Regions from separate parts of the Lysinibacillus pakistanensis genome, predicted to be linked through region 1. Evidence: a T-box and tRNA genes for the amino acid it is inferred to sense, from the RefSeq annotation. Region 1 holds a T-box; the other regions hold tRNA genes.
The links. A T-box is a leader RNA that pairs with one kind of tRNA and senses whether it is charged. The one in region 1 lies ahead of QNH24_RS18510 (valine--tRNA ligase), so its partner is inferred to be a tRNA-Val.
Positions count from the first base shown of each region.

Region 2: it encodes a tRNA-Val, which carries the amino acid that the T-box ahead of QNH24_RS18510 (valine--tRNA ligase) is inferred to sense. The anticodon was not compared.
Region 3: it encodes a tRNA-Val, which carries the amino acid that the T-box ahead of QNH24_RS18510 (valine--tRNA ligase) is inferred to sense. The anticodon was not compared.

Region 1 is NZ_CP126101.1:3,702,273-3,711,730, forward strand. Features, by position in the region: gene QNH24_RS18480 (Maf family protein) at 1-581, opposite strand, end outside; gene QNH24_RS18485 (hypothetical protein) at 670-1,314, opposite strand; gene QNH24_RS18490 (SRPBCC domain-containing protein) at 1,567-1,995, shown strand; gene QNH24_RS18495 (bifunctional folylpolyglutamate synthase/dihydrofolate synthase) at 2,181-3,434, opposite strand; gene QNH24_RS18500 (bifunctional folylpolyglutamate synthase/dihydrofolate synthase) at 3,431-4,723, opposite strand; gene QNH24_RS18505 (hypothetical protein) at 4,901-5,299, opposite strand; gene QNH24_RS18510 (valine--tRNA ligase) at 5,570-8,215, opposite strand; T-box leader at 8,337-8,601, opposite strand; gene QNH24_RS26385 (YszA family small membrane protein) at 8,707-8,901, shown strand; gene QNH24_RS18520 (valyl-tRNA synthetase) at 8,884-9,458, opposite strand, start outside.
Region 2 is NZ_CP126101.1:4,058,612-4,068,069, forward strand. Features, by position in the region: gene QNH24_RS20170 (MerR family transcriptional regulator) at 1-228, opposite strand, end outside; gene QNH24_RS20175 (NAD(P)H-binding protein) at 373-1,011, shown strand; gene QNH24_RS20180 (S-layer homology domain-containing protein) at 1,110-3,890, opposite strand; tRNA gene QNH24_RS20185 (tRNA-Glu) at 4,170-4,241, opposite strand; tRNA gene QNH24_RS20190 (tRNA-Ser) at 4,244-4,334, opposite strand; tRNA gene QNH24_RS20195 (tRNA-Asn) at 4,345-4,421, opposite strand; tRNA gene QNH24_RS20200 (tRNA-Ile) at 4,426-4,502, opposite strand; tRNA gene QNH24_RS20205 (tRNA-Gly) at 4,504-4,577, opposite strand; tRNA gene QNH24_RS20210 (tRNA-Phe) at 4,583-4,658, opposite strand; tRNA gene QNH24_RS20215 (tRNA-Asp) at 4,718-4,793, opposite strand; tRNA gene QNH24_RS20220 (tRNA-Met) at 4,798-4,872, opposite strand; tRNA gene QNH24_RS20225 (tRNA-Ser) at 4,919-5,011, opposite strand; tRNA gene QNH24_RS20230 (tRNA-Ile) at 5,027-5,103, opposite strand; tRNA gene QNH24_RS20235 (tRNA-Met) at 5,111-5,184, opposite strand; tRNA gene QNH24_RS20240 (tRNA-Ala) at 5,211-5,286, opposite strand; tRNA gene QNH24_RS20245 (tRNA-Pro) at 5,304-5,380, opposite strand; tRNA gene QNH24_RS20250 (tRNA-Arg) at 5,391-5,467, opposite strand; tRNA gene QNH24_RS20255 (tRNA-Leu) at 5,476-5,564, opposite strand; tRNA gene QNH24_RS20260 (tRNA-Gly) at 5,570-5,644, opposite strand; tRNA gene QNH24_RS20265 (tRNA-Leu) at 5,681-5,765, opposite strand; tRNA gene QNH24_RS20270 (tRNA-Lys) at 5,788-5,863, opposite strand; tRNA gene QNH24_RS20275 (tRNA-Thr) at 5,868-5,943, opposite strand; tRNA gene QNH24_RS20280 (tRNA-Val) at 5,947-6,022, opposite strand; rRNA gene rrf (5S ribosomal RNA) at 6,033-6,148, opposite strand; gene QNH24_RS20290 (cysteine desulfurase family protein) at 6,516-7,595, opposite strand; gene nadB (L-aspartate oxidase) at 7,688-9,274, shown strand; gene nadC (carboxylating nicotinate-nucleotide diphosphorylase) at 9,231-9,458, shown strand, end outside.
Region 3 is NZ_CP126101.1:4,454,662-4,464,119, reverse strand. Features, by position in the region: gene QNH24_RS22305 (YgzB family protein) at 1-267, opposite strand, end outside; gene QNH24_RS22300 (nucleotidyltransferase-like protein) at 415-1,299, shown strand; rRNA gene QNH24_RS22295 (16S ribosomal RNA) at 1,649-3,200, shown strand; rRNA gene QNH24_RS22290 (23S ribosomal RNA) at 3,417-6,344, shown strand; rRNA gene rrf (5S ribosomal RNA) at 6,460-6,575, shown strand; tRNA gene QNH24_RS22280 (tRNA-Asn) at 6,592-6,668, shown strand; tRNA gene QNH24_RS22275 (tRNA-Ser) at 6,674-6,765, shown strand; tRNA gene QNH24_RS22270 (tRNA-Glu) at 6,793-6,867, shown strand; tRNA gene QNH24_RS22265 (tRNA-Val) at 6,885-6,960, shown strand; tRNA gene QNH24_RS22260 (tRNA-Met) at 6,988-7,062, shown strand; tRNA gene QNH24_RS22255 (tRNA-Asp) at 7,067-7,142, shown strand; tRNA gene QNH24_RS22250 (tRNA-Phe) at 7,156-7,231, shown strand; tRNA gene QNH24_RS22245 (tRNA-Thr) at 7,238-7,313, shown strand; tRNA gene QNH24_RS22240 (tRNA-Tyr) at 7,321-7,404, shown strand; tRNA gene QNH24_RS22235 (tRNA-Trp) at 7,418-7,491, shown strand; tRNA gene QNH24_RS22230 (tRNA-His) at 7,504-7,579, shown strand; tRNA gene QNH24_RS22225 (tRNA-His) at 7,622-7,697, shown strand; tRNA gene QNH24_RS22220 (tRNA-Gln) at 7,707-7,782, shown strand; tRNA gene QNH24_RS22215 (tRNA-Gly) at 7,788-7,862, shown strand; tRNA gene QNH24_RS22210 (tRNA-Cys) at 7,871-7,944, shown strand; tRNA gene QNH24_RS22205 (tRNA-Leu) at 7,992-8,072, shown strand; gene QNH24_RS22200 (hypothetical protein) at 8,241-8,465, shown strand; gene QNH24_RS22195 (MFS transporter) at 8,693-9,458, opposite strand, start outside.

The sequences.
Region 1 (9,458 bases):
AATTGGATTATATCGAGTGCTACCATTTGCGTAAACAACGACGCAAGTGGTAAACCGACAACATTGTTATAATCTCCTTCAATTCTCTTCACTAAAAGGGTTCCAGCCGTTTGAATGCCATAACCACCTGCTTTGTCAAATGGATCTCCCGAATCTACATATACTTCGATTAGCTCCTGTGATAAATGATGAAAGACAACGGTAGTTTCTTCAACAAACACGGTTTCATTACCATTAGGCTCGATTATGGCAACAGCTGTCATGACCGCATGATGTTTGCCTGATAAACGAATTAAATGGGAAATTGCTTCCTCACGAGTTTTTGGTTTATGCAGTAGCTCTTCATCAAAAACAACAATCGTATCTGCACCAATGATAGTTGCACTTGGAACCTTTTTTGCGACATCCCGTGCTTTCAATAGAGCTACACCTTTCACATAATCGTGCATCGTTGTTGCCTGAACACTTGTCTCTTCTACTTCACTCGTAATTATGTCAAAAGGAAGTGATAACATAGCTAGTAATTCTTTTCGTCTTGGTGAAGCAGAAGCAAGCACAAGGTTATGATTTGTTTTAAACATGACTTAACCATTCCTCCTTATTAGCTATCATAACGGAGAAATTGGTATTTGAAAATTTTCTAATAATCAAGATAATGCCGATTTCATACTAAAATTTTACTTGAAGACAGGCATTTTTCGATTTGTAATGGGCAAAAACCTGTAGGCGAATAATGCTGACATCATTAGAAATAGAAGAGGCTGCCGCTCCAATCGATTGCCAATCAGCAGGAAGTGTAGAATCCTTTGAATTTTCCTTAAAATTTAATTTTGTAGCTTTTTTATCAGCTAGCACGGATGGAAGCTCTGCAATAGTTGCCTCCTTACAGCTGTCACTGCTTACATTAAATGCTTTTTTAAAAGTAGCAGGATCTTCTAAAAAGGTTAGCTGGCTTTCATCTGTTACCATGCTCGTCCACACATAAAATTTTCCATCCACTTCAACAATAGCACTTTCTTTTAATGAAGGGTGCTCGGAGACAAAGGAGCTGGCACTTTCATAATTTGAATAAACCCCTGCTTGACTCGCAAAAAACATGGGTGACTTTGTGGCACCTCCCGCTGTCGGAATTGTTTCCGTGTCTGTATCTTTATTATTGCTGCTTGCTACTTCGTTACTATCATTTTTTAAAGATAATTGAGTACTTGCCTGAAGAATACCTAGAAAAATTGCTACACCAAAAAGCCCGACTATTCCTCCAATCAGCATTGCTCTAAATATTTGTTTTTTCATCACCTGACTGACAATTTTCATGCATCCATCACCTCTTCCTCCAACTTCTCGGTCTGCTTTCAACGACAATTTGATATAAGTATATGTAAAAAAGTAGCTGTAAATGCTAATTTACTACATTTTGATGTAGTAGTTTTAAAGAAGATATACCTTAAAAACCAACTATTTTCGTCCTCAAAAACACGCTATTTTACTAAATAGAAAAGGAAATCCTGACAGAGAAATCGAATAACGATTTATAGACAAAATAAAAACTATTGGAGTGAAACTAGAATGACTAACGATAGAATTATTGGGCAAACAAAAGCAGCTGGCTTTCAAGTAGGTGTAAGAAGATCATTTTCTATCTCTCAGGAGGATGCTTGGAGCCTTCTCGCTTCATCAGATGGATTAAATCTATGGCTGGGGGAAAGCACTGGCATTTCTCTTATTCCAGGTCAGACTTACATGACCAATTTGGGGTCAGGAGAAATTCGGATTGTTAAACCGCTACAGCAGCTTCGTCTGACATGGCAAAAGGAAGGATGGGAGCGCCCATCAACAGTTCAAATTCGCATTCTATCAAAAGCAGACAATAAAACAACGATTAGCTTTCATCAAGAAAAGCTATCAGATCAGTATGTTAGAGAGGAAATGAAAACATACTGGGAAACTATCCTAGAAAAAATAGGTGAGCGAGCGATGAAGAATAAATCTAGCTAAAAATAAGTTTTTCTACTTAACTATGAAATCAATTTTTAGTAACGTTGATTTCTTGTGCTTTTCTGACGTGAAATTGAAAATTAATATTAGAGAGATTAAAAGAAAATAAAATCGACTAGGTTATTTCATCATCTTCTAAACCACAAAGTAAAATCAGTACCCATAAAAAATGAGTACTGAAACTACTAAATACTTTTTAATCTATTCCGTACTTCTGTTAATAAATATAAAGATCCTGTTACAATCGTTTTTAGCTTTCTTTCAGACTGATGTTGTAAAAATGAGGCATAGTCCACTAAAACTTCTTTATAGGGTGCGCCAGATAGTTCTAGCATCTTCTGAGCACCCATTGCACGAGGATTATTAAAATCAACAAAATAAAAATGATCACTTATCTGCTCAAAAAGCTGCAATATTTGTGGAACATCCTTATCTGCAAGTATGCCAATTACCAAAGCAATTTGTTCATCAGGAAATTCACTTTTTATCGTTTCAATTAATTTTTCAACACTTGCTGGATTATGGGCACCATCTAAAATTACATGAGGCAAAATTTCTTCAAAGCGCCCTAAAATGGTTGCCTCTTTCACTCCTTTTTCAAGTGCACTTTTAATTACCTTTATATTTAGTGCAGTTGCCACTTCAAGAAAGGCTGTTATAGCTAAAGCCATATTATTTGCCTGATGTGCTCCCTTCATTGACCTAGTTAGCTTTGATAGATGGAAGCTCTGTTTATCATATTCATATGTCTCTCCATCCTTCTCTTGTCCAACAGAAAATTGCTGGTTAAGTTCAAGGACAGTTGACTGTTTTTCTCGTGCCTCCTTATAGATAATATCCTTTGCCTCCTGTGGTAAATCACCGATAATGACAGGTTTATATGGTTTTATTATGCCAGCTTTATGATGGGTGATTCTTTCAATGGTAGTGCCTAAAAATTTTGTATGTTCTAAAGCAATACTTGGAATAATCGATACAATTGGTGTCACTACATTTGTGCTATCAAGTAAGCCTCCCATTCCTGCTTCAATGAGAGCGATATCGACATCACTAGCAGCAAAATGTAAAAATGCCGCAACCGTTAAGAGCTCAAAATCCGTTAATTTTTCACTAAGTCCAGCTGCCTGCATTTGTTGGAATAGTTGGTCCATCACTGCCCCAGTAATTGCTTGACCCTCCACTTGAATTTGGTCATGTACATCGACAATGCAGGGGGACATAAATTTACCTACACGTAGGCCATGCTCCTTCGCTAACGACTCGAGAAATGTAAGCGTTGAGCCTTTACCATTCGTCCCTGCTAAATGGACAACTTGCAATCCGTTTTCTGGATTACCAACTCGCACTAATGCTTCCTCAATCGCAGCAAGACCAGGTTTAATAATATCATCACTCTTAACGTTCCATTTTTCTTTATAACGATTCAAATTAGGAATCATCGTTCTCCCTCCTGAAGCCATTGTCGTACTTCAGCAATAAAATACAGTGAACCTGTAATAATTACAATGTCTTTCTCATCTCTTTGATGTAATACTTTTCTGACCATTTCCTTCCAATCATTATGAAACTCCTTCACCCTATTCATAGAGAGCCTAGCTAATTTTTCAGCAGGCATGGCATTGGGTAAATCTATTTGTGTAAAGAATATTGATGCAGCTATTTGATCCATCAGGGCAATACTGTTCGCATGATCTTTATCTGATAAGGCGGCATAAATAAAGCGATAGTTTTGATTTGGGTAAACCTCTTTAAGGGTTTGAATAAGCGCAGCTGTACCTTCAGAATTATGGGCACCATCTAATACAATATTGCTTTGCAATTGCTCAAAACGACCTGCCCACTGAGCATTTGCCAATGCCTGACGTATTGACTCGTCAGAAATGTTAAATGCTTGCTTCTCTCTTAATGTTAAGATAGCAGTGATGGCGAGGCTCGCATTATTGACCTGATGAGATCCTGCCATCTTTAACGGAACATCTGTCATCTCAATATTAGCTTTTTTGTAGTGAAAATACTGCAAATTAGTGTCTTGTATTTTATTTGCAACATTAAAATCCTTCCCTAACACAAAGCATGGTGCATGCCGTTCTTCTGCAACTTGCTGAATAACTGTAAGAGCCTCTTCATTTTTAACGCCCACTATAACCGGTATACCCTCTTTAATGATCCCTGCCTTTTCAAACGCTACTTTCGCTAAAGTATCGCCTAAAAAAGCAGTGTGCTCTAATGAAATGGTAGTAATAATTGAAAGCTCAGGTGTAATGACATTTGTAGCATCTAAGCGTCCTCCAAGTCCTGTTTCAACAAGTACAATGTCTACAGCTTGATCTGCAAAATATTGGAACATTATTAATGTGACAACTTCAAAAAAGCTTGGAAACTCACCTTTATAATGTAAATGAATCTGCTCGGCTACTCTATTCATATAAAGTAAAAAATCCTTATCCGCAATCGGAATGCCATTAATCGTCATGCGTTCATTCACTCGCTCTAAATGTGGAGAGGTAAAGGCACCCACCTTGTAGCCAGCAAGTTGCAAAATTTCTCTTAACGCATTTACAGTGGAGCCCTTCCCATTTGAGCCTGCTAAATGAATAGCACGAAATTTGTCCTGTGGATTATTTAAAAGCGTAAGCACCTCTCGCATCAGGACAAGCGGAGCACGTTTATGGTCAACTGCTTTTAATGTAAAAATAAAATCTGTACACTCTTTCATTGTTTTAAACAAAAGAAACACTCCCTCTTACTACAATATCTCTATTTTAGTACAAGTCCTGCCTAATGCGCATACATTTCATAAAAAATACTCCTCCCAGCTAACCACTCTTTTACCAACATTAAAAACACACAGAAAGGCACTTGAATAAGTGAGGTTCTGTGTGTTTTTAAGCAATTTCGTATCGAGTTATTGATGCTGGTGTACATCAAGTAGTGCTCCCATATTATCTAATATAATTTTAGCATCATTGTTTAACAATGGTAGGATATCATCTCTTTGCACTAAATCAAAGGAGCTTTTTAAAGTTCTTTTTAGCATAGAAATATCAAAATCCGAGCAATACTCATTAATTTTTTTTATAGTTAATAAGTCGTTTCTTGTTATTTTATTTTCTGATGTCTCTTTCTTACTATCAGCTAGTACATGCTTTATAAGTACGCGACCATTTGAATTTAATAAACGATACTGTTTTGCCTCTGATAATTTCAGAAGATTTGTCTCAATCAATACTCTTGCGCTAACAAAATCTAAATCATCACAAGCCTTATTGATTTTTGTAATAATTGTAGTAATATTTCCTGCCATACTTTGCCTCCATTCAATTTACCACCCTAAAAAAGACCATTCCAATGAACAGTCATATAATAAATAACTTTTGCATTTAAAGTGCACGACCCAATTTTTTCACACTACATTTTAATAGTTTTTTATACCCATAATAAAATGATGAATATTTCACCTATTATACTAATTATTTAAAATATTACTATATATTTTTCCCTAATACAATACATATCTTTAGCTCCACAAAAAGAAAAACAGTGGATGACTTTATTGCCATCCACTGTTTCTTTCTTACATATTTTTCAACTCTTCTAAACGTTTTAATACAGCCGCATGTTTACTCTCATAGTCAGCTAATTTTTCACGTTCTGCATTCACTAATGCTTCAGGAGCTTTTGACACGAACTTCTCATTCGATAATTTTCCAGATACAAGCTTCACTTCTTTTGCCCATTTTTCTAATTCTTTTTCAAGGCGAGCAACCTCTTCTTCTATATTAATAAGCCCAACAAGTGGTAGGAATAGCTCTGCACCAGTTACCACAGCTGTCATTGATTGACCTGGAGCCTCTAAGCCTTCACCAATCGTTAATGATTCTGGATTACAGAATTTTTCTAAATACGCTTTATTTGCATCAAGGACAGCTACAGTTGCTGCATCTTTTGCTGAGATAAATAAAGGTACTTTTTTGCTCATTGGTGTATTAACTTCCGCACGAATATTACGGACTGAACGTATAATATCCATTAGGAGCTTCATGTTATCTGCTTCTTCAGCAAATTGAAGATCCGTACGTACAGTTGGCCACGCTGCCACAGTAATAGATTCACCTTCATGTGGTAGGTGTTGCCAAATTTCTTCTGTAATGAATGGCATGAATGGGTGTAATAAACGCATTGTTTGATCTAATACGTAAGCTAAAATAGAACGAGTTGTTTTCTTAGCTGTTTCATCATTACCATATAAAGGTAATTTAGCCATTTCAATATACCATGAACAGAAATCATCCCAAATGAAATTATAAAGCTCACGACCTACTTCACCAAATTCGTAGCGTTCTGCCAAGGATGTTACACGCTCAATTGTTTCATTTAAGCGAGTTAGAATCCATTTATCGGCAACTGACTTCTCACCAGTTAAGTCGATTTCTTCATATGTCATACCATCCATATTCATAAGCGCAAAACGAGAGGCATTCCAAATTTTATTCGCAAAGTTCCAAACCGCTTCAACCTTTTCTGTAGTATAGCGTAAGTCCTGACCAGGAGATGATCCAGTTGCTAAGAAGTAACGTAAAGAATCAGCACCGTATTTCTCAATAACGTCCATTGGATCAACACCATTGCCAAGCGATTTACTCATTTTACGTCCTTCACCATCACGTACTAAGCCATGAATTAACACATCTTTGAATGGACGCTGATCTGTAAACTCAAGACCTTGGAAAATCATGCGAGATACCCAGAAGAAAATAATATCATAGCCGGTTACTAATGTACTTGTTGGATAGTAACGTTGATATTCTTCATTTGTCTCGTCTGGCCAGCCCATTGTTGAGAATGGCCAAAGTGCAGAAGAAAACCATGTATCTAAAACATCTTCATCTTGAGTCCAATTTTCTGCATCTGCTGGTGCTTCTTTACCTACGTATATTTCACCTGTTTCATTATGATACCAAGCTGGAATTTGATGGCCCCACCATAATTGACGAGAGATACACCAATCACGAATATTTTCCATCCAGCGAGAGTATGTGTTTTCAAAACGAGCTGGTACAAAGTTTACTTTACCTTCTTCATCCTTTTGAAGCTCTAGTGAAGCATCAGCAAGTGTTTGCATTTTAACGAACCATTGCGCTGATAGGTACGGCTCTACAACGGCACCAGAACGTTCAGAATGTCCCACTGAATGCATATGCTCTTCGATTCGAATTAACACACCTGCTTCTTGTAAATCAGCGACAATTTGCTTACGGCATTCAAAACGATCCATACCGTTATATTTACCAGCAAGCTCATTCATTGTGCCATCTTCATTCATTACAAGAATGCGCTCTAAATTGTGTCGATTTCCAACCTCAAAGTCGTTCGGATCATGGGCTGGTGTCATTTTTACAACCCCGGTACCAAATTCCATATCTACGTAATCATCGGCTACAATAGGGATTTCACGACCAACGATTGGTAAAATAACGGTTTTACCGATTAGATGCTTATAACGCTCATCATTTGGATGAACAGCTACCCCTGAGTCACCTAGCATCGTTTCAGGACGTGTTGTGGCAACTTCTACATGCCCTGAGCCATCTGCTAATGGATATTTCATATGGTAGAACGCACCTTGAACATCTTGATAGATAACTTCAATATCAGATAAAGCTGTTTTCGCTGCAGGGTCCCAGTTAATAATACGTTCACCACGATAGATTAAGCCCTTTTCATATAAATCAACAAAAACCGTTTTAACAGCATCTGAAAGACCCTTATCAAGAGTGAAGCGCTCACGCGTGTAGTCTAATCCAAGACCAAGCTTTGCCCATTGATCACGAATATGATTAGCGTATTCTTCTTTCCACTCCCAAGTCTTTTCGAGGAATTTTTCACGTCCTAAATCATAACGTGTAATATTATCCTCTCGTAGTTTTGCTTCAACTTTTGCTTGTGTTGCGATCCCTGCATGGTCCATACCAGGTAACCAAAGCGCATCGTATCCTTGCATACGTTTCATACGCGTTAAAATATCTTGTAATGTCGTATCCCAAGCATGACCTAGGTGTAATTTACCTGTTACGTTCGGTGGTGGAATAACGATTGAATAGGGTTTTTTCCCACTTTCTGGCTGCGCCTCGAAAAACTTCCCTTGTAACCACCATTCATAGCGACCAGCTTCAATGGACTGTGGGTCATATTTAGTTGGCATTGAAATGTTTTCTGTCATTTTGACTCCTCCTGTTGTGTGTTATCTTGTGCAAACATCGAAAAGCTTCAATCATTCCATGACACATGTTCAAAAGACATTCATCAGAAGATTAATTGAAAATAAAAAAACTCCTAACGTCAAAAAGGACGAAGGAGTTTTAGTTCGCGGTACCACCTTTAATTCCAGCAGAGGAAAGTAAGTGTTATGAATAGAAATAGCACTACTTAAGCCTTTTTACTACTGGCTCTTAATTCGGTAACGGTTTTTAACCGGCTTTAACTACTGTTAGTTCACTAAAGCTGCTCGAGGGCTACGTTCAATTAGGCACAAATAGAAACTTTTCAGCTACCGTTTCTTCTCTGAAAATGTACGAATAATTTACTCTTCCCTGTCATAGCATCTATATCAATATTTTTACACATTGTACCGCAAAATCGTGCAATCTTTCAAGTGATTTAGTCATTTTTAGTGTTCACAATAAAGTAAATAGAAAAGGAAGTGATATTTAAATGCGACGACGTAAATATAATCCCTGTTTTTTACCACCTTGGCTTAGACAATTCCGCTTTTATTGTAGAACAATAATTGTGCCAATTTGTGCATTTCAATTTATACGAGTAATCATTGTACCAACATCTGGAGACTTCATCTTTTTATTGCTCCTAATACTTCTATGCTATTTACTCTTAAATGATATCATTTGAAACACGAACTTTTAGCGGGGTATAGCCTTCTTCTAAATCCCAGATCATCGAAGGTACTTCCTGCCATGAACTGGACTCACGAACCACAATATGACTTAAAGATTCTCTTAATACAGTTTTTTGTTCACTCGCTTCAAGTTTATCAAGTTTTGCTGAAGCAACATTCACTTCAGTCTGCTCTTCTATTGGGGCCGAAACAGCTACATGTTGCTTTAGCGGTGCTGTTTCTTCTACAATCATTGCTTTTTCAGCTTTGGCAGTAGTCGATTGTTGGTCGAAAGCAGAAGCATTTTCTAAGACCAGTTCTGGCTCATTGAAAATACTTGTAACAGTCCATTCAAGCTGACACATTTGGTTAGTAAGTGTTGGTCGTACATCTTTTACCATTAAGTCCTCAAGAGCTGAATCTTTAGGTAAATCAACATGTAATGGGACTGCATATTCAAAATAACCAGTATCTCCTTGAATATCGAGCGCATCAATTTTTATTAATTCTTCTTTATCATTAAAAGCCTGCATATCTTGGAAATCAAAGCGAACATGTGCTGTAATGTGAT
Region 2 (9,458 bases), 360 kb from region 1:
TGGCTGAAAATCAGATGCTTGAATAATTTGTTGGATTGTAGCCAATTTCATATCTAAAGCTCTATAAAATAAAATCTGCTGTAGCATATCAACCTCAAACTGCCCATAAAATCGATAGCCTGCATCATTGGTTCGCCCTGGTTTCAATAATCCAATTTCATCATAATAACGAAGCGTTCTAGTACTCACGCCTGACATTTGCGCAAGCTCTTGAATTGTATATTCCATTTTCTCACCTCCCTTTAATGTTACTGTAAACCTTTACGTAGCGTTAAGGTCAATAGATATTTTTAAAATATCCATTGGAAGGTATTTGAAACCAATGTAAGTCTAAAACGTAAACATACTATTATACTTATTGGAGGCGATAGAATGGATAGCTCCTATAAAATAGCGATTATTGGAGGAACAGGGAGGGTGGGAAAACATTTAGCAAAGCATGCTATACAGCAAGGATATTACGTTCGGATGCTTGCGAGAAACCCTGAAAAATTATCGTATAAAAATGAAAAGATGGACATTGTGAAAGGTCAGATACAGGATATAAATACTATTCGAGAGCTATTCAAAGACTGTAATATTGTCATAAATACATTTGGGCAGCCAGCAAAAGATCATCCAATCTATAGCAAGGTCACTACAACTATTCTTGATGTGATGCAGGATTTGAACATTAACCGCTATATAGGTGTATCGGGTGGTTCTTTAACAATTGATGGAGACAAGAAAAGCCTGTTGAATCGTGTTGGCGCGAAGTTATTTGAAGTTCTCTTTCCTAAGATGATGGAAGATAAAAAATTGGAGTGGAAAATTTTATCTAACAATAAAAATATTAAATGGACACTTTTTAGATTACCCTTTGTAAAAGATAGTTTAACATCTAAGTCTATAAAAGTAGGCCAAACAGATATGCCTGGCATAAAAATTACAAATCAGGATATAGCAGCCTTTATTATTAAACATCTAGACGATCCTCAGTTTATACATAAATCTCCGTTTATCTCACATTAATAAATATCACAAGTTTTTCATAAAAAATGCAGTAGATAAAATTGATATCTACTGCATTTTAGTATTCAACTTTAGGTAGAGTTGCCGGGAAAAACAAATTATCTTTGCACTATAATTGACTGCGAAGTGAAATCCAACTTATTCCCACTATAATCTGTAAGCGTATTTCTAGATGAAGCTAGAATTGTCACATTTCTACCGTATTCAAACCCACTTTGAGGTATTGTAATTAGGACTCTGTTATCTTGTGTATAAGTAGTTGTAGCTGCTACTGAATTACCATTTACAAGAATATCAAAATCCATAGTACCACCATTCTTGACTGGCTCACTGAAAATAAGCTCTAATGTTTGTGAATTGTTAACATTAATAGTTTGAATCTTTGGTGCAATATTTTCATTAAGAGTAATTAATGTACGCACCTCATCGAATGACTCCATAGAGTTCGCAGCTCTTAAACCTTTAATTGTTATATATCGACCTCCAGTAAAGTTATTGGAGTCCTTTTTCAACGTGAGCTTAATACGATTTAAATTAGAGCTCTCTACAATTGCACTTTCAATCAGTGCATTATCAATACTATAATTTTGAATGTTTTGAGCAAGTGCTGCATCAACAGGATAATTGAAATTTAGATACACAATATTATTATCTCTAATCGAATTATCTGTTGCAGATGTTTGAATCCCATTATTCGGCAATAATGAAAGTTTATTGTTATTAATATTCAAATCACCATTACGCGAAAATTTAACATTTTGTACTTCATTGATAGGTACACCATATAAATTTGTTACGTTAAATAAAGTCAATTTACCATCATAAAGAGCTCCCTTTGCATCATAAGGGCCAAGTAATCCTGCTATCTTAACGCGTAATTTCGTAGGTTGATCTTTTACAATATGAATATCACTTTGAGGGCCTCTTGATAGTTCATATAAAATATGGTTATTCATATAGCTTCCAGTAAATGCTGCTTTTGCATAAGCTCCTAACTGTACAGGCTTATCAAAAGTTAATTGTAAATATTCTACATTATCTTCATAAACAATTTCAGAATGGGTTAAAGCAGGCGCTTTATCATCTCTAATAAAATTATACACTGTTGAGAAGGTTGCTGTTTCACCTGATAAATCAGTAATTACGCGACCAGTAGCCGTCCCAATAGTAGTAATTCCCTGAAGTATATTTCTTGGATCTACCGTTACATTGACTAAACGACCATTTTTAGGATCTTTCTCAACCTTATTGATGGTGAATGAAGTCTGTCCACTTTTAATGGATAAATCATATACATAAAGTGGTTGAATCTCCTCTGAAAACAATAACTGGAATGTATTTGGACCCGTTTGTGTGACAGTGGATAGCGCTGGCGGAATACCATCTCTATCCCCTTTTTTCACTGAGATAGTAGCTGGATTTGGTGAAATGATATTTCCTGCTAAATCTGTTGCTGCTACAAATGTAATCTGCATAGCTGCACCAGGTGCCAAATAACCGCCATTCACTGTTGCAGCTGATAAATCAAAGGTTGCTTCAGTAGCGTTTTGCTCAATGCTTCCCACTACATTCATCACCCTTGTTCCATTTGGTAACGTGAATTGAATGCGTTCATTTGGAAATGCTGCCATTGGCTCAGAAAACTGCACTTTTACAATTGAAGAGTTGTTTCCTTGCGTTGTTCCCAAAATAGTAGGGGGTTGCGTATCCCCAGCAGTGACAAAATTCGCATCTACTTGTTTAAGTAGTAGACCTTTTTCTGATTTAATGTTGTTAAGTACATAACGATGTGTGCCTTTCAATGGCTCATTGACTGTAAAGATGATTGATTTTTTATCAGCACTAATTTCTGCCTTCACAATGGATAGTGATCTTAATGTATCCACATTAGAGAAAGCCGCAATATTATCCTGTAGTTTACCATCCGTTTTTAATACAGAAAGTGGATCAATTGCTAGGTTAAAAGCAACTTTAATTTGAGAGCCATTAATTCCCTCCACTGATATTACCTTTAGTTCATTGACTTCATATGTAACAACAGCTGAATAGGATTTATCATTAATTTTAAAATCCACCTTTGTTTCCACATTTTCAATAAGTGGCGTTGCTAATGTTACCTTGTGGCTTGTCCCGTCTGTTAGCGTTACCTGTAGTGTAGTCGCATCTACTACTTTCACTGTTTGGATAAGCAATGGCACCTCAGGAACTTTTATCATCTCTTTAATATTGGTCATAGTACGATGTAAAAAGGATGCAAATTGACCACGTGTTAGTGTGCTTTTAGGATTAAATGTTTTGACATTAGTAATCTTTGCATACTCAAGGGCAATAATAGCTTCACGATTCTCTACTGCTGCATTTTTTAAGTCCGTAATAGAGGATTTATGGTTTTCTTCTTTATACTTTGCAATTAAATCAATATCATAAACTGTCTCAATCGCTTTTACCAAATAAGAGGCCATTTGTTCACGTGTAATATTCGCTGAAGGCATTAACTTGTTGTTAGTACCTTTGGTTATGCCATTATCATAGATAAGCGCTGCATATTGCAGTAATTCTTTATCTTTTGTAGTTGCTGGCTGCATATCCGTAAAGCGTACTTTTTTATTGTAATCTGCAGGAACTTGGTAGTGTTCGGATACTAGCCATTTTCCTAAAAATTTAATAACATTGCTTTGCGTAAGGGTAGAATTTGGTCTAAATGTGCCATCAGTATATCCACCAACTATCTTTGCATCTGCTAATGCCAAAATCCCCTCTTTATGGTCACTCTTTGCAATATCTGTAAAGGAGGCTGCACTTGCAGTAGGAACAACAGCTGCTGCAACCAATGCTGTAGATGCCGCGCTCACAATCCATTTATTTTGCTTTTTCTTCATATTTATAACCTCCTACTAATTCTATTCAACCTCTATTATAAAAGAAAGCTAGAGTTATTCCAAAGGATATACCAATATTATTGAGATTTACCATGGAATATTTGTCTAAATGACAGTAAATAATTCGGCTACGAGTATATTTGTAGCTTATTCAGAATGAAAGATTATATCGAAGGATGTATAAGGATTTTTTATGCTTTTAACATATCAAGCAAAAACAAACGAAGAAATCATAAAAAAGCAGTAGATGTAAATTAACATCTACTGCTTTTTCTCGTATGACCCGTACGGGATTCGAACCCGTGTTACCGCCGTGAAAGGGCGGTGTCTTAACCACTTGACCAACGGGCCAATGGCGGAGAAGGAGGGATTTGAACCCTCGCGCCGGTTACCCGACCTACACCCTTAGCAGGGGCGCCTCTTCAGCCTCTTGAGTACTTCCCCAAATAAAAAATGGCTCCGAAGGCAGGACTCGAACCTGCGACAACCTGATTAACAGTCAGGTGCTACTACCAACTGAGCTACTTCGGAATAATGGTGGGCCTAAATGGACTCGAACCATCGACCTCACGCTTATCAGGCGTGCGCTCTAACCAGCTGAGCTATAGGCCCTTGGAGCGGGTGATGGGAATCGAACCCACGACATCAGCTTGGAAGGCTGAGGTTTTACCATTAAACTACACCCGCATAAATGGTGGGTCAGGACGGAATCGAACCGCCGACACTTAGAGCTTCAATCTAATGCTCTACCAACTGAGCTACTGACCCTTTTTGTCCATGCTAAGCTTGCTCATTCTTTGCTTCTCATGTCTACTCTTGAAAAATAATGGCGGTCCCGACCGGGATCGAACCGGCGATCTCCTGCGTGACAGGCAGGCATGTTAACCGCTACACCACGGGACCTTTTTGGTTGCGGGGGCCGGATTTGAACCAACGACCTTCGGGTTATGAGCCCGACGAGCTACCACTGCTCCACCCCGCGATAATTATATTCTTTTCGAGTTCTCAAGCACCATTTATTTAAAAACTGGAGGAGGTAGAGGGATTCGAACCCCCGCGCGGTGTTACCCGCCTGTCGGTTTTCAAGACCGATCCCTTCAGCCAGACTTGGGTATACCTCCGTAACAATATATAAATGGTGGACCTTGCAGGACTCGAACCTGCGACCGGACGGTTATGAGCCGTCTGCTCTAACCAACTGAGCTAAAGGTCCTTTAAGATGGCGGCAGAGGGGATCGAACCCCCGACCTTACGGGTATGAACCGTACGCTCTAGCCAGCTGAGCTACGCCGCCAGGATCTTTATACTGGTTATTTATTATGGTGGAGCCTAGCGGGATCGAACCGCTGACCTCCTGCGTGCAAGGCAGGCGCTCTCCCAGCTGAGCTAAGGCCCCATAATAATTTTAGAAAATGGTCGGGAAGACAGGATTCGAACCTGCGACCCCTTGGTCCCAAACCAAGTGCTCTACCAAGCTGAGCTACTTCCCGTTCGTTCTTTTGGCGCGCCCGACAGGAGTCGAACCCATAACCTTCTGATCCGTAGTCAGACGCTCTATCCAATTGAGCTACGGGCGCATTAAAAATGGTGCCGAGGACCGGAATCGAACCGGTACGGTAGTCACCTACCGCAGGATTTTAAGTCCTGTGCGTCTGCCAGTTCCGCCACCCCGGCACATTTGGAGCGGAAGACGAGGTTCGAACTCGCGACCCCCACCTTGGCAAGGTGGTGTTCTACCACTGAACTACTTCCGCATGTGCATAAGTTTTTATCTGGCAATTTTACTAAAATGGTGCGGGTGAAGGGAGTCGAACCCCCACGCCTTGCGGCGCTAGATCCTAAGTCTAGTGCGTCTGCCAATTCCGCCACACCCGCATATATTTGTTGGTAATCTTAATGGTGAGCCATGAAGGACTCGAACCTTCGACCCTCTGATTAAAAGTCAGATGCTCTACCAACTGAGCTAATGGCTCAAAATGGTGCCGGCTATAGGAATCGAACCCACGACCTACTGATTACAAGTCAGTTGCTCTACCTGCTGAGCTAAACCGGCATATGGTGGAGGATGACGGGCTCGAACCGCCGACCCTCTGCTTGTAAGGCAGATGCTCTCCCAGCTGAGCTAATCCTCCTGGGTATTATGCCTAGCGACGTCCTACTATCACAGGGGGAAGCCCCCAACTACCATCGGCGCTAAAGAGCTTAACTTCCGTGTTCGGTATGGGAACGGGTGTGACCTCTTTGCCATCATCACTAGACTTATGTATTTTTGTTTTGAAGTTGTTTTACCTGTCCTTCAAGACAAGAATTATTGTATAACGTTTTCTCACATTGTGCAATACTTTTTTATAAAAAAAAGAATTTATTACTTTTTAAAGATATTTTTGTCATGTAAGAGAAATTATCACTCTGCTATTCATTATAGCAATTGTTAAAAAAAAAGAAAACAATTATTTTACACAAACTATACAATTATGAAATAGGAAGAATTTGTATTGAGAATAATATTAAATGAACATAAAATAGAACCCCAATTAGTGGGAATTTTTCATTTCCAACTAATTGAGTCAATGGAATAGTATATCTTTTACATTTATTAATGCGTATATTTATCTACTGAATCTATTAAATAGTAGAAAGTGCCATTTTTAGTTGATCAATTTCCTCAAATGTCGTTGTAGGACCAAAAGAGATCCTAAAAAATTGTCGTGCTGCTTGCATCGAATAGCCCATTGATAAAATAGCTTTTGTCCCAGATTCACTATGAATATCGCAGGCACTTCCTGTAGAAATACATATTCCTGCTTCATTTAATTTTAGCATAACATATTGCCCCTCCAAATTTTTCATCAATACACCACAAATATTGGGCAATTGACTCTGACAGTCAATTAGTCTGCAAGTATCTGGTAAATTTCTCTTAAAATATTCTCGTAGTTCATGAAAATACTGATCATTATAATGATAATTTTCAATAGCAGAGGCAAAGGCAACAATTGCTGGTGTATCTAATGTCCCTCCTCTTAATCCACGCTCATGAGTCACACCAGGTGTTAATGGAGGAATACAGAGCTGTGGATTTATATAAACAGCCCCACACCCTTTTGGACCTCCAATTTTATGTGCTGAAATGGTAATAGCATCCACTTGCTGTTTTAACGGAAGTTTACAAAAAGACTGTACACAATCAACATGTAAGTAAATATTAGACCTTTCGGCTAACTCTGCAATTTCTTCCACAGGTTGAATAGAGCCTATTTCTGAATTAACATGTTGAATTGTTATGAGTGCCGTATCTTCGCGTATCACTTCCTGTACTTGCCTCACATGAATACAACCATTTTGTTGTAAAGGTAATCTAGTCACTATAAAACCTATTTTTTCTAAAGTATTTAACGCAGCATGTACGGATGTGTGTTCTGCCTGTGATGAAATAATATGCTTCCCTTTTTTTGATGCTAATGCTAAAGATAAAATTGATATGAGATTTCCTTCGGTGCCACTTCCAGTAAAAATAACACCATCATTATTTACGCCAAGTGATTTTGCTACAACGGCTCTTGCCTGTTCAACAAAATAATTAGCTTGCCCCCCTGCATCATGTAAGCTTGCACTATTTCCATAATAACGTTTTGCTACCTCACTGTATGCTTGAAGGGAATTTGCTGACATTGGAGATGTTGCTGCGTAATCCAGATATATCATTTAAATCTTCCTTTCTAATTTTATCAGGTCTTGTTTTCTTTTTTATTTTATGTAAAGATAAGTGTCAAGACAACTGTAAAGAAGGTATGACTATGGATGTAAAGACAGATGTACTTATTATTGGTAGTGGAATCGCGGCCCTTCAAGCAGCGCGGATACTTGCTGAACACTTTCAGGTACAGATTGTTACAAAGTCATCTATTACTATGAGTAGTTCCTATCGTGCTCAAGGTGGAATTGCTGCCGTTACAAGTCAAGAGGATCATCCAACATTTCATATTGCTGATACATTGACTGCTGGAGAATATCATCATGAAAGAATGAATGTAGAAGTACTTATAGAAGATGGCACCAAAATTATACGTGATTTTCTCAAAGAGGGGTTCCCTGTTGATCGTCAGGCAGATGGGGCTCCAGCTCTAGGCCTAGAGGGTGCACATAGTTATCGCCGTATTTTACATGCCGGTGGAGATCGTACTGGTCAGATAATGATAAATTATTTGCTTAACCAGCTACCACCTACTATCAATATTAATTGCTTTGAAACAGCCTTTGAGCTTTTATTAAATACAACTGGAGAGTGCGTGGGTGTGCTAACAAAAGGAATGAATAGAACAAAACGCTATCTTGCTCATCATGTAATTCTAGCTTCTGGAGGAGCTGGCGCCCTTTATACATGCACATCAAATTATGAAACAAATACAGGAGATGGTATCGCATTAGCCTATCGTGCTGGCGCTGCCATCAGTGATATGGAATTTATGCAATTTCATCCAAGCTTACTTTGGAGTAATGGAGAGGCAAAGGGCTTAGTATCTGAGGCAGTACGTGGGGCTGGTGGAATCTTTGTTGATGCACAACGTCAACCGATTATGAAAGGTTTACATGCTCACCTTGACCTAGCTCCCCGTCATATTACTGCATTTGCATTATTTAATAAACGAGCTGCAGGACAAGAAACATTTATTGATATTTCAAATATCGAGCACTTTGAAGCAAAGTTCCCTGCAATTGCACAGTTATGTCATGATAACCAGATTGATATACAAAATGGTTTGATTCCTGTAGTACCAGGTAGCCATTTCTTAATGGGTGGTGTTATAGCCGATAACATGGGGAGAACAACTATTTCAAATCTGTATGCAATTGGTGAGGTTGCTTGTACCGGGGTGCATGGTGCCAATCGTTTAGCTAGTAACTCTTTGTTAGAAGGAATTACGTTTGGACAAAGAATGGCGCAATTCATTATTAAGGCTGGTTGTAAGCAAAATAATTTTTCTATTGATGTTAAACATCATCGACAACCATTACCATTATTATTTACGAAAGATCAATTACGACAAACAATGATGCACACATTGGGTATAGTAAGAAATCCTGAAAACATGGAACAGTTCACACAACAACTACCGTCACTAAATACACTTCTACAAGTTGATTTAAGTGGGTTGAATCGACAAGAGCTTGAACTTTATATGATGCATATTGTCGCCACCCTAATGGTACATGCAGCTATTACACGAACAGAAACACGCGGAGCCCACATACGCTCTGATCAACCACAAAATCGTACGAAATGGGCAAATAGGTGGATTATTTTTCAACAAGGACAGATGAAAGTGAGGACCTCATTGTATGAATATCATCAAGCTCGAGGAAATGCTCAAGCAATTTTTTAATGAGGATATAGGAGATGGAGATTTATCGAGTGAATTCATTTTTTCCGCTGAACAACAGGGCTCTTTTTCCTTTTATGCCAAAGAAAGTGGAATTTTTTGTGGCGTACCTATAATTGAACATGGTTTCCTTCTACTTGATCGGTCGATGGATATTACGCTTCTTAAAAAAGATGGGGATGAGGTA
Region 3 (9,458 bases), 750 kb from region 1:
CATACACATATCTACACGACCTAAAACTTTTGTGTGTTTATGGCAATTAGGACATTCTACTTGAACTGCTCGAGTTGAAAGAAGTCCAATCCAAGCATATACAACTGTACTGCCGATGATGCACAGAACACCGAGAGTCATAAAAATTAAGACGAGAATAGGATTGTTTTTAAAGAAAATTCCTCCATACATAACGATAAAGCCAATAAAAATAAGAGCTAATGCAAATGAACGAATTTTATTAATTTTATTTTTATAAGGTTTCATATAATATCTTGCCTCCCAATCTAAAATCTACTATAACATATAAGAACAAAGTATTTTAGCTTTGAGAACATGGAAAGAAGGAATACTTTTAGAGTATGTCGAATTTTTAACGAAATAAAAGGCTACAAATAAATAGGGGGGCTGAACATGGAGCAAGTTTTGCGTCCAATATACCAGGAACGCGCGAGTCAGTCGAATACATTAGGTGTTATTTTAGTAGAAAAGCGTGATGAACAAAGTAATGTTACAGATACATTTGATACAGTCTTACTTATTATTGTAAAGGAAGCGGAAAAGCCAGTCTTTACGAAACATTACTTATATGAAGGAAATAAAGTAGCTTTACATACTGTTACTGAAAAGCTAATACGAAAATGGCTACTAATTGGCTCAAATAGAAAAGTGGTTGATTGGATTTTCTTTGGCAGGGTATTGTTTGATCGAAATGAGTTTCTTCATAAATTAAAAATTGAATTACAGGAGTTCCCGTTTAGTGGACGAAAGATCAAAACAGGCATTCAATTTTCCAAGTTAATTCGACGTTATTTAGAAGGTAAAGAATATTTTGATAAGGGAAGCTACTTAGATGCTTATAATCATGTTGTAGATTCGTTACATCATCTGGGACGTTTGTCCATTATCGATAGCGGGCTTTATCCTGAAGTAACTGTTTGGGCACAAGTGAGAAAAATTGAGCCAGCGATTTATAAATTATATGAAGAGCTTGTTTCGAGTAATGAACCGATAGAAAAACGCTTAGAGCTATTGTTTTTAGCAAGTGAATTTTTGATACACTCTCGTACTAGAGACGGTGCCCAGCATATATTAGAAGTAATGGAATCTAAAGAGACTTGGACCATTCAAGAGTTGCATGATCATCATGAGCTTGTGAATTACTCGGTTGATTTAGAGGTGTTTGTTGAATATCTGGTGGACAAAGGCTACATTCTTGTCGAACCGATCGCTGCAAAAAGTGAAATGATATTTCATCGACATTACAAGGTGAATAAAGAGGCTCTGGAAATGGAGTAAGGACTTGTAGTATGCTAGTAATCGAGGTATATATTAATACCTCGATATTTTTTTTATAAAAAGTATTGACGTCTAATATAATAATATTGTATTATATTAATTGTCGCTAAGACATAACAAAACTTGATAGCTTCAAGAAAACTTTTTTAAAAAGTGATTGACAGAGATCGAGTGTGATGTTAATATAAAGAAGTCGCTGAAAAAACGACTAAATAATGAACCTTGAAAACTGAACAAGCAAAACGTAATCAATAAAGTTTTTAGTAGCTAGCTTTCGCTAGTGAACAAAACAAAAATTTTGGACATCAAAATTGATGCCAGCAAAACAATTTGAGCTAATCAAATTTCTTTTATGGAGAGTTTGATCCTGGCTCAGGACGAACGCTGGCGGCGTGCCTAATACATGCAAGTCGAGCGAACAGAGAAGGAGCTTGCTCCTTTGACGTTAGCGGCGGACGGGTGAGTAACACGTGGGCAACCTACCCTATAGTTTGGGATAACTCCGGGAAACCGGGGCTAATACCGAATAATCTATGTCACCTCATGGTGACATACTGAAAGACGGTTTCGGCTGTCGCTATAGGATGGGCCCGCGGCGCATTAGCTAGTTGGTGAGGTAATGGCTCACCAAGGCGACGATGCGTAGCCGACCTGAGAGGGTGATCGGCCACACTGGGACTGAGACACGGCCCAGACTCCTACGGGAGGCAGCAGTAGGGAATCTTCCACAATGGGCGAAAGCCTGATGGAGCAACGCCGCGTGAGTGAAGAAGGTTTTCGGATCGTAAAACTCTGTTGTAAGGGAAGAACAAGTACAGTAGTAACTGGCTGTACCTTGACGGTACCTTATTAGAAAGCCACGGCTAACTACGTGCCAGCAGCCGCGGTAATACGTAGGTGGCAAGCGTTGTCCGGAATTATTGGGCGTAAAGCGCGCGCAGGCGGTCCTTTAAGTCTGATGTGAAAGCCCACGGCTCAACCGTGGAGGGTCATTGGAAACTGGGGGACTTGAGTGCAGAAGAGGAAAGTGGAATTCCAAGTGTAGCGGTGAAATGCGTAGAGATTTGGAGGAACACCAGTGGCGAAGGCGACTTTCTGGTCTGTAACTGACGCTGAGGCGCGAAAGCGTGGGGAGCAAACAGGATTAGATACCCTGGTAGTCCACGCCGTAAACGATGAGTGCTAAGTGTTAGGGGGTTTCCGCCCCTTAGTGCTGCAGCTAACGCATTAAGCACTCCGCCTGGGGAGTACGGTCGCAAGACTGAAACTCAAAGGAATTGACGGGGGCCCGCACAAGCGGTGGAGCATGTGGTTTAATTCGAAGCAACGCGAAGAACCTTACCAGGTCTTGACATCCCGTTGACCACTGTAGAGATATAGTTTCCCCTTCGGGGGCAACGGTGACAGGTGGTGCATGGTTGTCGTCAGCTCGTGTCGTGAGATGTTGGGTTAAGTCCCGCAACGAGCGCAACCCTTGATCTTAGTTGCCATCATTTAGTTGGGCACTCTAAGGTGACTGCCGGTGATAAACCGGAGGAAGGTGGGGATGACGTCAAATCATCATGCCCCTTATGACCTGGGCTACACACGTGCTACAATGGACGATACAAACGGTTGCCAACTCGCGAGAGGGAGCTAATCCGATAAAGTCGTTCTCAGTTCGGATTGTAGGCTGCAACTCGCCTACATGAAGCCGGAATCGCTAGTAATCGCGGATCAGCATGCCGCGGTGAATACGTTCCCGGGCCTTGTACACACCGCCCGTCACACCACGAGAGTTTGTAACACCCGAAGTCGGTGAGGTAACCTTTTGGAGCCAGCCGCCGAAGGTGGGATAGATGATTGGGGTGAAGTCGTAACAAGGTAGCCGTATCGGAAGGTGCGGCTGGATCACCTCCTTTCTAAGGATATTTTCGGAATACAAACCTTGGGTTTGTAAGATTACGTTTTGCGTTCAGTTTTGAAGGTTCATTCTTCCGAATGAAATACTTTCAAAACTTGTTCTTTGAAAACTGGATAAAACGACATTGAAATTGTAACAAACACATTTATTTTTTAAGTTTTTTATAGGCTTAATAACATTAAAAAGGTTTCGATAGTTTTTATTGGAAGCTGCAGGTTAAGTTATTAAGGGCGCACGGCGAATGCCTTGGCACTAGGAGCCGAAGAAGGACGGCACTAACACCGATATGCTTCGGGGAGCTGTAAGTGAGCTTTGATCCGGAGATTTCCGAATGGGGGAACCCACTACGTTTAATCGCGTAGTATCTTGACGTGAATACATAGCGTCTTGAAGGCAGACCCAGGGAACTGAAACATCTAAGTACCTGGAGGAAGAGAAAGAAAAATCGATTCCCTGAGTAGCGGCGAGCGAAACGGGAAGAGCCCAAACCAAGAGGCTTGCCTCTTGGGGTTGTAGGACACTCTATACGGAGTTACAAAAGAGCGAGTTAGATGAAGCGACTTGGAAAGGTCCGCCAGAGCAGGTAAAAGCCCTGTAGTCGAAAGTTCGTTCTCTCCAGAGTGGATCCTGAGTACGGCGGAACACGTGAAATTCCGTCGGAATCCGGGAGGACCATCTCCCAAGGCTAAATACTACCTAGTGACCGATAGTGAACCAGTACCGTGAGGGAAAGGTGAAAAGCACCCCGGGAGGGGAGTGAAAGAGATCCTGAAACCGTGTGCCTACAAGTAGTTAGAGCCCGTTAATGGGTGATAGCGTGCCTTTTGTAGAATGAACCGGCGAGTTACGATTACGTGCGAGGTTAAGCTTTAGAAGGCGGAGCCGCAGCGAAAGCGAGTCTGAATAGGGCGAAATAGTACGTGGTCGTAGACCCGAAACCAGGTGATCTACCCATGTCCAGGGTGAAGGTAAGGTAACACTTACTGGAGGCCCGAACCCACGCACGTTGAAAAGTGCGGGGATGAGGTGTGGGTAGCGGAGAAATTCCAATCGAACTTGGAGATAGCTGGTTCTCTCCGAAATAGCTTTAGGGCTAGCCTCGTGATGAGAATACTGGAGGTAGAGCACTGTTTGGACTAGGGGGCCATCCCGGTTTACCGAATTCAGACAAACTCCGAATGCCAGATATTTATACACGGGAGTCAGACTGCGAGTGATAAGATCCGTAGTCAAAAGGGAAACAGCCCAGACCACCAGCTAAGGTCCCAAAGTAATCGTTAAGTGGAAAAGGATGTGGCGTTGCACAGACAACCAGGATGTTGGCTTAGAAGCAGCCATCATTTAAAGAGTGCGTAATAGCTCACTGGTCGAGTGACGCTGCGCCGAAAATGTATCGGGGCTAAACGATTCACCGAAGCTGTGGATTGACATCTACGATGTCAGTGGTAGGAGAGCGTTCTAAGTGCGTTGAAGTCAGACCGGAAGGACTGGTGGAGCGCTTAGAAGTGAGAATGCCGGTATGAGTAGCGAAAGACGGGTGAGAATCCCGTCCACCGTATGACTAAGGTTTCCTGAGGAAGGCTCGTCCGCTCAGGGTTAGTCGGGACCTAAGCCGAGGCCGATAGGCGTAGGCGATGGACAACAGGTTGATATTCCTGTACCACCTCCTCACCGTTTGAGAAATGGGGGGACGCAGTAGGATAGGGTAAGCGCGCCGTTGGTTGTGCGCGTCCAAGCAGTAAGGCGTGTGTGTAGGCAAATCCGCACACTGTAACGTTGAGCTGTGATGGCGAGTCCGTATGGACGAAGTTCCTGATTTCACACTGCCAAGAAAAGCCTCTATCGAGGTGAGAGGTGCCCGTACCGCAAACCGACACAGGTAGTCGAGGAGAGAATCCTAAGGTGTGCGAGAGAACTCTCGTTAAGGAACTCGGCAAAATGACCCCGTAACTTCGGGAGAAGGGGTGCTCTTGAGCGTGCAAGCGCATGAGAGCCGCAGTGAATAGGCCCAGGCGACTGTTTAGCAAAAACACAGGTCTCTGCAAAACCGTAAGGTGACGTATAGGGGCTGACGCCTGCCCGGTGCTGGAAGGTTAAGAGGAGTGGTTAGCGCAAGCGAAGCTGCGAATTGAAGCCCCAGTAAACGGCGGCCGTAACTATAACGGTCCTAAGGTAGCGAAATTCCTTGTCGGGTAAGTTCCGACCCGCACGAAAGGCGTAACGATCTGGGCACTGTCTCAACGAGAGACTCGGTGAAATTATAGTACCTGTGAAGATGCAGGTTACCCGCGACAGGACGGAAAGACCCCGTGGAGCTTTACTGTAGCCTGATATTGAATTTTGGTACAACTTGTACAGGATAGGTAGGAGCCAGAGATCTCGGAGCGCCAGCTTCGAAGGAGGCGTCGGTGGGATACTACCCTGGTTGTATTGAAATTCTAACCCATGCCCCTTAGCGGGGCAGGAGACAGTGTCAGGCGGACAGTTTGACTGGGGCGGTCGCCTCCTAAAAGGTAACGGAGGCGCCCAAAGGTTCCCTCAGAATGGTTGGAAATCATTCGTAGAGTGTAAAGGCACAAGGGAGCTTGACTGCGAGACCTACAAGTCGAGCAGGGTCGAAAGACGGGCTTAGTGATCCGGTGGTTCCGCATGGAAGGGCCATCGCTCAACGGATAAAAGCTACCCCGGGGATAACAGGCTTATCTCCCCCAAGAGTCCACATCGACGGGGAGGTTTGGCACCTCGATGTCGGCTCATCGCATCCTGGGGCTGTAGTCGGTCCCAAGGGTTGGGCTGTTCGCCCATTAAAGCGGTACGCGAGCTGGGTTCAGAACGTCGTGAGACAGTTCGGTCCCTATCCGTCGTGGGCGTAGGAAATTTGAGAGGAGCTGTCCTTAGTACGAGAGGACCGGGATGGACACACCGCTGGTGTACCAGTTGTCTTGCCAAAGGCATCGCTGGGTAGCTATGTGTGGACGGGATAAGTGCTGAAAGCATCTAAGCATGAAGCCCCCCTCAAGATGAGATTTCCCATTACGCAAGTAAGTAAGATCCCTCAAAGACGATGAGGTAGATAGGTTCGAGGTGGAAGTGTGGTGACACATGGAGCTGACGAATACTAATCGATCGAGGACTTAACCAAAAAAGTTTGAAGCATTCAATGCGCCGTTTATCCAGTTTTGAAAGAATAAAAACTATTTATAAGATACTTGTCATTATGATAAAATATGTTATAATAGGTATTGTCTTTCAAATAGTCTAGTAATGATGGCAAAGAGGTCACACCCGTTCCCATACCGAACACGGAAGTTAAGCTCTTTAGCGCCGATGGTAGTTGGGGGCTTCCCCCTGTGAGAGTAGGACGTTGCTAGGCTATATACTAAAATTATTCCGAAGTAGCTCAGTTGGTAGTAGCACCTGACTGTTAATCAGGTTGTCGCAGGTTCGAGTCCTGCCTTCGGAGCCATTCTTGGAGAGTTGTCCGAGTGGCCGAAGGAGCACGATTGGAAATCGTGTAGGCGGTTAACACTGTCTCAAGGGTTCAAATCCCTTACTCTCCGCCAGCACTTTACGATTTTATTCCAAACGAAGGCCCCTTGGTCAAGTGGTTAAGACACCGCCCTTTCACGGCGGTAACACGGGTTCGAATCCCGTAGGGGTCACCATGTTAATACCCAGAAACGGAGGATTAGCTCAGCTGGGAGAGCATCTGCCTTACAAGCAGAGGGTCGGCGGTTCGAGCCCGTCATCCTCCACCATTAAATTTATAAATAGTATATTATTATCGCGGGGTGGAGCAGTGGTAGCTCGTCGGGCTCATAACCCGAAGGTCGTTGGTTCAAATCCGGCCCCCGCAACCAAAATGGTCCCGTGGTGTAGCGGTTAACATGCCTGCCTGTCACGCAGGAGATCGCCGGTTCGATCCCGGTCGGGACCGCCATTTTTAAAAATATGGGTCAGTAGCTCAGTTGGTAGAGCATTAGATTGAAGCTCTAAGTGTCGGCGGTTCGATTCCGTCCTGACCCACCATATTTTGCCGGTTTAGCTCAGCAGGTAGAGCAACTGACTTGTAATCAGTAGGTCGTGGGTTCGATTCCTATAGCCGGCACCATTTTCCCGGAGGGGTAGCGAAGTGGCTAAACGCGGCGGACTGTAAATCCGCTCCTTAGGGTTCGGCGGTTCGAATCCGTCCCCCTCCACCAGTTTTATTGTAATAGGGGCATAGTTCAACGGTAGAATAGAGGTCTCCAAAACCTTTGGTGTGGGTTCGATTCCTACTGCCCCTGCCAATTAATTTTATGGCGATTGTGGCGAAGTGGTTAACGCACCGGATTGTGGTTCCGGCATTCGTGGGTTCGATTCCCATCAGTCGCCCCATTTTCTATAAAATTAATAAAAATCCAATAAAATATAATTATGGCGATTGTGGCGAAGTGGTTAACGCACCGGATTGTGGTTCCGGCATTCGTGGGTTCGATTCCCATCAGTCGCCCCATAAAAATTTTGGGGTATAGCCAAGTGGTAAGGCAACGGATTTTGATTCCGTCATTCCCTAGGTTCGAATCCTAGTACCCCAGCCATTTTTGCGGAAGTAGTTCAGTGGTAGAACACCACCTTGCCAAGGTGGGGGTCGCGAGTTCGAACCTCGTCTTCCGCTCCAAATATGATGGCGGCATAGCCAAGTGGTAAGGCACGGGTCTGCAACACCCTTATCACCGGTTCAAATCCGGTTGCCGCCTCCATATTATTTTTGTTAATCGGTGTATCCGATTTTTTTTATCTCCATTATGCCGGTGTGGCGGAATTGGCAGACGCGCACGACTCAAAATCGTGTTCCTTTGGAGTGTCGGTTCGACCCCGACCACCGGTATCTTTAGATTAATTATTAAAAAAGTTAAGAAAGCTCATAAACCTTGATATGATAGGGTTTATGAGCTTTTTATATTTCCTTAGAAAACGATAAGAATTGGTTTTGTTTTATACAAGCTGTTATCCAAAAAGGGTTTTATGAGTAGAATTCTTTTAAAGGGGGATGAAGATGGAGTTTAAGGATTATTTGATGCAGGAGTATAACATTAGCGAAAGTTCTGCAAAGGACTATGTAGGGCGTTTTAACGGTATTATCAATAGAGGGTTGTATAATGGAGAAGATAAAATGACTAACACTCTAAAAAAAGCTATTGAAAAAGAATTTCCAAATTCAAAAAATCATTATTTCCTTACACTTGAAAGATATATTAAATATAAAAAAAGAATAAACTAAAAGCTCAGGTTAGCTTATGACGAAATAGTTGTACTTATGCAATATGAGATGTTAATCACTACTCATTATACATTTCTGTAAAGGTTTCGAATGCTTCAACTTTCGGAGTAGAAATAAAAAAATATTAGTTTGATTTGAATAAGAAAAAAGCGTTTTTGGAAGATAGTAATTCCAATTCGCTTTTTTTGTTTAAGTAATGATAAAGGTTCTTTAAAACTATCTTAGAATTACTTCTTCTCTGTGGCAAAATAAAAAACAGAAAATATAGGGAAAATTATTCCAGGCCATAATGCAGTACTCCATCCTCCAATCGCATAGGTCCATCCCCCGATTGCTGACCCGATTGCACCACCAAAAAAGAAAATTGCCATGAATAGTCCATTAAGACGACTACGAACTTCGGGGTTCAACGAGAAAAGCGCACGTTGGCTAAGCACAAGATTTGCGGATACCCCAGCATCTAACAATAGGGATGAAACTACTAGAACAGCTATTCCAATAGGTGAGCTAGTTTGAATAATAAGTGGCAATAAAAGGGAAATAACGACTGTAAGAAGTGCTATTCCGGTTGCAGGTCTAGTTAAGCCACGATCAGCAATTCGTCCTGCAATAGGCGCGGCTACTGCACCAGCGACCCCAACAAGCGCGAATATCGCAACTTCTTTCTGAGAAAAATGAAAGGCAGGGCTAGTTAGCAGTTGTGGAACTGTTGTCCAAAACAAACTAAAAGATGCAAATACACCTGCATGATATGCTGCACGACGGCGTAATATCGGGGTTGTTCGTAACAAATGCCACATAGATCCGAGCAGCGCTATATAGTGTGTATCCGCTGAAGGCTTTCTTGTAGGTAACACCTTAGAAAGTACAATAGCTAAAACCAAAATAGTTATGGCAGACAAAATGAATATTGCATGCCAGCCAAGAAAGTCAGCAACTAAGCTTGATAAAGGGCGTGAGAGCATAATTCCAAGTAACAAACCGCTCATGACA